2 regions of the Bacillus sp. XB1 genome follow, and region 2 is predicted to be linked to the other one. Evidence: riboswitches for the same ligand, from Rfam matches in the RefSeq annotation. Region 2 holds a riboswitch; the other holds the start of a gene.
What was found. Region 2 has a riboswitch for S-adenosylmethionine ahead of ACK1U5_RS26520 (ABC transporter permease). Riboswitches for the same ligand answer to the same signal wherever they lie in the genome.

Region 1: linked by a shared signal. The riboswitch ahead of metI (cystathionine gamma-synthase/O-acetylhomoserine thiolyase) and the one ahead of ACK1U5_RS26520 (ABC transporter permease) in region 2 are both predicted to bind S-adenosylmethionine.

Annotation. Positions count from the first base shown of each region.
Region 1 covers NZ_JBNRIL010000002.1:592,466-596,879, forward strand. The annotation lists gene ACK1U5_RS18320 (cysteine hydrolase family protein) at 1-466, opposite strand, end outside; gene metC (cystathionine beta-lyase) at 635-1,798, opposite strand; gene metI (cystathionine gamma-synthase/O-acetylhomoserine thiolyase) at 1,795-2,907, opposite strand; SAM riboswitch class I at 3,002-3,112, opposite strand; SAM riboswitch class I at 3,316-3,425, shown strand; gene ACK1U5_RS18335 (bifunctional homocysteine S-methyltransferase/methylenetetrahydrofolate reductase) at 3,496-4,414, shown strand, end outside.
Region 2 covers NZ_JBNRIL010000007.1:65,711-70,124, reverse strand. The annotation lists gene ACK1U5_RS26535 (multidrug effflux MFS transporter) at 1-840, shown strand, start outside; gene ACK1U5_RS26530 (hypothetical protein) at 1,102-1,605, shown strand; partial or broken gene ACK1U5_RS26525 (DUF3951 domain-containing protein) at 1,622-1,847, opposite strand; SAM riboswitch class I at 2,017-2,122, shown strand; gene ACK1U5_RS26520 (ABC transporter permease) at 2,259-3,176, shown strand; gene ACK1U5_RS26515 (ABC transporter permease) at 3,193-4,197, shown strand; gene ACK1U5_RS26510 (ABC transporter ATP-binding protein) at 4,154-4,414, shown strand, end outside.

The DNA of each region.
Region 1 (4,414 bases), on a different contig from region 2:
TCTCATAAAAATCAATTGTCTCTTTTGCGGACATAAAAGGATTATTCAACGTAGAGGTTGTTTTCTGTACCATAAAGTTTTCGTATCCTAGTCCGTGGGCAAACTTAATCGTAGCATCCATACAGTACTCTGTTTGGGCGCCACAAAATTCAATGCAATTTACAGATAATTGATCTAAAATTTCTTTTAAGTTTGTTTTATAAAATGAATTTGCATGTGTTTTTCTTACAAAAAAATCTTGTTCTTGAACATCTAAATCGGTATGAATAGCCCAAAGTTCTTTCTCGGGTACTAAATCATCATCACAATGTTGAACAAAAAGGATTGGTTTATTTAATTTTCTGTATGAATAAATTCTTTTATTTACTTTTGTTAGTAAGTTCTGTAAATCAAATAAATGCTCCTCGCTATAACATACGCCATTTTGTAAATCGATAACGATTAAAATATCTGAACAAATATCCATTATTTTCACCCCTTTTTATTTCTTAATATATCAATTAATCCATTATTTAGAAATAGATGATATACTTTTATTTTTTTATGGACTATAAGAAAAGAAGAAATTCAAATGAATATAACTAAAACGCAGAAAAAGAAGATATGAAAACCTAATCTCATATCTTCTTTTTCTCTATGCATTTACAGGTTCTTCTACATAAGAAAGGGCATTTTCAAAATCGGATATTAAATCGTTAACATTTTCAAGACCGACTGATAACCGAAGTAATGAATTAGAGATTCCTCTTTCATCACGAGCTTCTTGCGACAGTGCTGCATGTGACATTTTTGCTGGATAAGAAAGAATTGACTCTACAGCTCCTAAACTAACTGCAAAAACAGGTAATTTTACTTTTGATAAAAATTGGCGGAGTGCATCTTCTGACTGCAAAGTAAACGATAAGACCGCTCCAGCTGATGTTGCTTGAGATTGTTGAATATCAAATCCGAGATGTGTTTGTAATCCCGGATAATAGACATTTTGTACTTTAGCGTGCTCTTGTAAATAATGTGCGATTTTATTGGCATTTTTAGCTGAATGCTCGAGGCGTACGTGCAATGTTTTTAGACCGCGAAGTACGAGAGAACAATCTTGAGGTCCTAAAATAGCACCGAATGCATTTTGTAAAAATCCAAGCTTTTGAGCGAGTTCTGCATCTTTTACTACTGCTAATCCGGCAGTAACATCACTATGACCAGCAATAAATTTTGTAGCACTATGAAGAACGACATCAGCTCCAAGTTCAAGTGGTTTTTGGAATAGTGGTGTCAAAAATGTATTATCAACAAAAGTAAGAGCGCCAATAGATTTTGCGAGTTTAGAAACCTCGCGAATATCTGTCACTTTTAAAAGTGGGTTAGAAGGTGTTTCTACATAAAAGAGCCTTGTATTTGGTTTCATGTTTTGTTTTATTTCTTCTAAATTGGTCATATCAACAAATGTATGTGAAACACCGTAACGGGAGAGTACCTCAGTTATCACTCGGTAAGTGCCTCCGTACACATCTTCTGAAATGAGTACGTGATCACCTTGTGAAAGAAGGAGGAATGCAGTGGAAATCGCTGCAATGCCTGATGCAAAGGCGAATCCTTTTGTTCCGCCTTCTAATAAAGCAATGATATCTTCAAGAGCTTCACGAGTTGGATTTCCTGACCTGCTATAGTCATATTTTCCGAACGTATCTACATCAAACTGGTGAAAAGTTGATGTGTTATAAATAGGAACGTTCACAGCGCCTGTTTGCGAGTCATGTTTATATTGGTTGTGTAGTAAGAGTGTATCTATAGAATAGCTCATATTCTTACACCTTCTTTTACGAGTTTAATGGCTTGCTTTAAGTCTTGAATTAAATCGTTACTATTTTCAATGCCAACTGAGAATCGAAGAAGACGATTGCATACGCCGTTTGCTGTTCTAATTTCTTCAGGAATATCAGCATGTGTTTGCGTTGCTGGATAAGTCATTAAACTTTCTACACCACCAAGACTTTCGGCAAATGTAATTAAGGATAAAGATTGTAAGAATGGATTAATCCAAGCTTCATCTTTAAGGCGGAATGAAATCATGCCGCCTCTTCCTGGATAAAATACATCTGTCACCCCGTCTTCATCATTTAAATACGCAACAACTGCTTTCGCATTTTCTTCATGTTGTCTCATGCGAAGCGCTAACGTTTTCATACCGCGAATTAATAACCATGAGTCAAATGGGCTTAAAACTGCACCTGATGCATTATGATAATGAGCGATTTCCTCGCAAAGTTCCTTTCCTTTTGCAACGACAAGCCCGCTTAGTACATCGTTATGTCCCCCTAAATATTTCGTTGCGCTATGAAGTACAATGTCAGCACCTTCTGTTAATGGTTGCTGTATATAAGGTGTGTAGAATGTGTTGTCTACAATAAGAAGTAGTCCGTGCCTTTTCGCTACAGTTGCGACAGCAGCAATATCAGTAACTTGCATTAATGGATTAGTTGGAGTTTCTATGAAAATAGCCTTCGTTTCAGTTGTGATAGCTTGCTCAATTTGTTTAATAGACTGTGTATTTACGTATCTACATCGAACATTCCACTTTTTTTCATGCTCAGAAAATAATCGATACGTTCCCCCGTATAAATCTTCAGATACAATAAGTTCGTCTCCAGAGCGGAATAGAGAAAGGACGAGGAGAACAGCCGCCATCCCTGAACTACAGGCATAACCTTGTTCGCCATATTCTAAGTCTGCGATCGCCTGTTCTAAAAGACAGCGAGTTGGATTACCAGTTCGTGAATAGTCAAAGCCAGTAGATTTACCAATTCCTTCGTGGCGATAAGCGGTTGAGAAATAAACTGGTGGATTAACCGTTCCAGTTGTAGTTTCACTACGATTTCCGATTTGTGCTAGTTTTGTTTCGATTGTTGACATGTGAAAATTCCTCCTTTTTAAATTGAAACATTAAGTGAATATAAAATAAAAAAAGCCTTCTAAGAAGAAGGCTTTCGGTTTGAATAGAGTCTTCTTCTCATCTGTCAAATCTTTCACAATTTGCTGGAATTAGCACCTTATTAACAAAATGTTAATGGTTGCTGAGGCGTCACAGGGCCAGTCCCTCTACCTCTCTAGATAAGAATGTTCGTATGAAATTTTTATTATGTTTTTAACTTTACAATAAAAGATAATTGAATTGCAACTTTATTTTAAATAATTTTTATTTTTCCGCAAGTGTCATTGACTTTTAATTTTGTGCATGCTAAATTTATTAAAAAATTAACAAACATTGTTAAAAGGGGAACGCATTTCCTTTTAGCTACATAAATAAAATAATAAAGACAACTCTTATTGAGAGCGGTGGAGGGAAAGGCCCTGTGAAACCCGGCAACCTTCAAACGAAATGTTTGAAACGGTGCTAATACCTGCAAAACGAATGTTTTGCATAATAAGAGGAGGAACAATTATGTCCCCCTCTTCAAAGTGAAGAGGGGGTTTTTATATTGATAGAAATGAGGGAGATTCGTGAAATTACTAGATTTATTATCAAAAGGAATTGTAATAGGTGATGGTGCGGTTGGAACGTTATTGCATTCACATGGTTTGCAAAGTAGCTTTGAAGAATTGAACGTATCTGATCCAGATCTAATTATATCCATTCATAAACAATATGTAGCTGCTGGAGCAGATGTAATTCAAACGAATACGTATGGAGCAAATGAGGCGAAATTACGTATGTATGGTTTAGAAAATCAAGTTACAAAAATTAATAGAGCGGCAGTGAAATTGGCGAAAGCATCTGTGACAGATAAAAATGCAATTTTAGGAACAATTGGTGGTATGAAACATATCGGAGCTGTTACAACGACTGATATGGAAAGGGAGTTTATGTTACTTGAACAGGCGGGGGCTTTACTAGAAGAACAGGTTGATGGATTACTATTAGAAACTTTTTATGATGAATTTGAATTACTTCATGCTGTTAAAGTGTTGCGTAAGCAAACGAATATTCCGATTGTTGCGCAATTAGCGTTACATGAAGCAGGTACGACTCAAAATGGAAATGATGTCAATGAAATATTAAAGCAGTTTATAGATTACGGTGCAAATGTTGTTGGATTGAATTGTCAACTGGGGCCGCTTCATATGACGGAAGCTTTCAAAATGATATCGATTCCGCAAAATGGCTATTTATCAGCATACCCAAATGCAGGTCTCCCGAATTATGTAGAGGGACGTTACGTATATGAGGGAAGTCCAGCTTATTTTGAAGCAATGACACCGAAATTTATTGAGCAAGGTATTCGGTTATTGGGTGGCTGTTGTGGTACGACTCCAGAACATATTCAAAGTATGAAGCGCGCTGTTGCGAATATTACCCCTGTAATCGAAAAAGAAACGATTCAAAGGCCAAAAGTCGTTCATACGCATGAGAAACGTTCGA
Region 2 (4,414 bases):
TCTGAAATGACGAAGTTTTTCTCACTGCTTATGTTAGTAAACGGAGCAGCACCTATTTTGGCACCGATTATTGGGGGGCAATTGTTACAGTTTACAACGTGGCGCGGTGTTTTCATCGTTCTTGGAGCAATTAGCGTATTCATGTTAATCTCAGCTACTTTTGTATTGCGTGAAACATTACCTCCTGAAGAAAGAGAAACAGGTGGTTTGTCAGGGACTTTGGCGACGTACGGAAAATTGTTAAAGGACCGTCTATTTATGGGATATGCATTGTCACAAGGATTAGTAACAGCGGCAATGTTTGCATACATTTCGGGCTCACCATTTGTGTTGCAGAACATATACGGAGCATCACCACAGCAATTTAGTTTATTCTTTGCGATTAATGGCATCGGTATTATTATTGCTAGTCAGGTAACGGGTCGTTTAGCGGGGAAAGTGAATGAGAAGACATTATTTGTTGCGGGTATTATTATCGCAGCTGTTGGTGGCCTATCTTTACTACTGACAATCGTACTAGGAATAGGTTTAATTGGTGTTTTATGTTCGTTATTCCTTGTCGTATCAAGTGTCGGGGTTGTATCAACAACTGGGTTCTCATTAGCGATGAGAAATCAGAAACAAGCTGCAGGAACAGCATCAGCTTTATTAGGTTTATTACAGTTTATTTCAGGAGCTCTTGTTGCTCCGCTAGTAGGTATCGGTGGAAGTAATACAGCATTACCGATGGGTATTGTTATTGCGCTTTGTGAAGTAGGAGCAGTGTTATGTTATCTATTTATGGCCAGAAGAAGTGAGAAACAGTTTGAACTGCAGCAAAAACAAAATCTAGAGGCTTAACAAAAAAGAACTGATTCAAAGGGAATGTTTGAATCAGTTCTTTTTTCATTTCTTTGAAATACCTCATACAGTTTTGTAAGGTGATGTAGTAAAGCATTGCAAAAGTTATTTGTATAAAGTGACGATACTGTGACAAACATGTTGGTATATATATTACGGTGTCGTCTTAAGTGTAAAAAGTAGGATGTTCTCGGTATAATAACAAGTGGAGATAAAAGAAACTATAATGAGTAATAGTTGTAGATAAAAGGAGAAGAAGAGATGAAGAAGGTTTTGGGTATTGCCGTAATGGGAGGAATGCTCCTTCTAGCAGGATGTAATGGAAATAAAGATACGAAAGAACCGAAAGAAAAGGTAGAGCAATCTACAGAACAAACAGAAGAGATGAAAGAATACCGTGCAGTACATGAAAAATACGATATGAAAATGAATAAAGAAATTAATAAAGCACTGCAGTTATTTGAAGTAGCAAAAGAAAAGGGCGGTAAGGAAATAACGACTGCTACATATAAAGAAGATGTGCAAAAGGTAACAACGAGCATGTTAGAAGATATTGATCATATACGTAAAGAAATTCGTGTTCCGAAGTCGAAAGAGCAAGAACATGAAGTATATGTTGGTTTCTTGAATGAATCGGAGCAAGCAATGAAAAAATTACAGAAGTTAGCTAAAGAAGAAGATTCATCGTTGATTCGTGATATAGAAATTAATTTTGCAACAGCATCGACATACTATAAACGTTTTCAAGCAGAAACGAAAAAATAACCTTGCCTGTGCAAGGTTATTTTTTCTTATTACCATCTCCGTCTTCATCTTCATCTTCATCCTCGGATACTAATACCTTCTGCTCTTCGTGAAATTCGGAAATAGTTTGCCCGGTAATATTATCGAAAGGAGTATAAAAAAGTAATACGTTTCTTTTTAATAAAGAGTTTATAGAAGCCGATGATGACAAGTATAACGATTGTTAAGGGTAATCCTATAGTAGCAAGAAGTAAGGGGTCCATCTTATAACTCCTTTAACATCATTTCTTTTTATTATAAGCTGAAAAATGTAATTTCGATAAATGGATTAAAAACTGATTTTTCTAAATATACCCAATTTGATTGACTTTTCATTTTTTCAGAATTATAATTCGAAATATACAATTTGAACCAAATAATAATATAGCAATTTACTTATCCAGAGAGGTAGAGGGACTGGCCCTATGACACCTCAGCAGCGGGTTCTGTAGTAGGAACACCGTGCTAATTCCAGCAAGCAAGTCTTGAAAGATAAGTGATGGGCCTTTGTTTATTAAGCCTTGATCTTATTTTTTAAGATCAAGGCTTTTTGTATTCTAAAAAGAGAAAAGGGAGTAATGGAAAAAGTACGTTCATAAAACTAAGTAAATATATGTGTTTAGGGGGTTATTGAAGTGTATGTAATTAAAAAATTATCAGTTATGGTGTTCACGCTATGGGTTATTACGACGGTGACATTTCTAATTATGCATATTATTCCGGGGGATCCATTTTCATCAGATGCAAAAATCTTTCCTGAAGAAGTGATCCAAAACATGAGAGCGAAGTATCACCTTGATGAACCGTTGTGGAATCAATATGTGGCTTATTTAGACGGTGTAGTTCATTTTGATTTTGGTGAATCTGTTCAATCAACCGGGCAAGGTGTATCAGAAATTATAACAACTGGCTTTGGTCCATCAGCAATTATTGGTCTACAAGCACTTGTTATTTCGTTGTTAGTCGGAATTGCTGCAGGTACATTTGCTGCTCTATATCATGGGAAAGTAATTGACTATAGTGTGAGTTTGCTCGCAATTCTAGGTATTTCTATTCCAAGTTTTATTTTAGCACCACTATTTATACAAGTATTCGCTATTCAATTCGAGCTTTTACCAGTAGCCTCTTGGGGAACATTCGAACATACAGTATTGCCATCCTTTGCGTTAGCGTTAGGGCCAATCGCAGTGATTACAAGGTTTGTTCGTTCTAATATGATCGAAGTACTGCAGAGTGATTATATTAAGTTAGCAAGAGCAAAAGGCATACCAATTAAGAAGATTATTATAAGACACGCTCTTCGAAATGCGATTGTTCCAGTACTTACATTTGTTGGACCGTTAATGGCTGGACTCTTAACGGGGACTTTCGTTATTGAAAAAATCTTTTCAATTCCTGGCCTAGGAAAATATTTTGTAGATAGTATTTTTAACCGAGACTATCCGGTGATTATGGGAACAACAATTTTCTATAGTGCATTATTAATTACTTGTATTTTCATTACAGATATTATTCACCGTATTGTTGATCCACGTATTCGTTCTATTACGTAAGGAGGGGGATGTTTAGATGGGGGCTTATGAAATTAATGACCAGTTATTAACAAATGAAGAGAAAAAAGAATTAACGATAAATAAAAATCAGCAAACGATTAGCAGAAAGAAAGAAGTGTTTCGTAAGTTTATATCGAATCCAATCGCAGTTTTAGGAACAGTGACGTTATTGCTAATTATTGTTTTCTCGCTTATTGGCGAAAGTTTAACTTCATTTACTGCGAGTGAACAAGTAAAAGAGGCAACAAATTTACCGCCGAGTAGTGAACATTGGTTTGGAACAGATGATCTAGGGAGAGATATTTGGGCACGTACTTGGGCTGGTGGGAAGATTTCACTAACAGTTGGATTAGTAGCAGCTGCCCTCGATATAGGGCTCGGTGTACTGATTGGTGGATTTAGTGGATATGTGAGAGGGCGTAATCGCCTTGGAACGTTAATTGATGAGTGGATTATAAGAGGAATTGAAGTATTATACGGCATCCCATATTTATTAATTGTTATTTTACTATTAATTGTTATGAAACCAGGTCTTTTCACCATTATTATCGCCCTTGCATTAACGGGATGGATTGGAATGGCTCGTCTCATTCGAGCACAAGTATTGTCTTTAAAACAACGAGAGTTTGTTATTGCAGCAGAGCGATTAGGTACATCACATATGAAAATTATATATGGGCATTTAATTCCGAATTTAACAGGGATTATTATCGTCAATTTATCATTTACAATTCCAGCAGCTATTTTTTCAGAATCATTTTTAAGCTTTATAGGACTTGGGGTACAATCACCAGCGGCAAGTTGGGGGACGATGACGAATGATGCACTCGGGACATTATTGAGCGGAGAATGGTGGCAGCTATTTTTCCCAGCAATCATGATTGCACTCATTATGTTCGCATTTAATGCAATTGGTGATGGTTTGCAAGATGCAATTGATCCAAAAATCGTCAAACGGAATCGAAAGGAGAAAAAACATGGGACAAATCTTATCTTTAGAAAACGTAACGTTAGCCGTTGAAAAAGAGGATAGTAAGCAAGCAATTGTGAAACATGTTTCCTTTTCTATTAACGAAGGTGAAATAGTTGCACTTGTAGGAGAAAGTGGTTCAGGAAAAAGTGTTACAGCACAATCCATTATCGGCTTGAATCAAGAATTAATTCATATCGATGATGGAAATGTATCTTTCCAATCAAAGGAATTAACGAATTTACAAGAATCAGAATGGAATCAAATT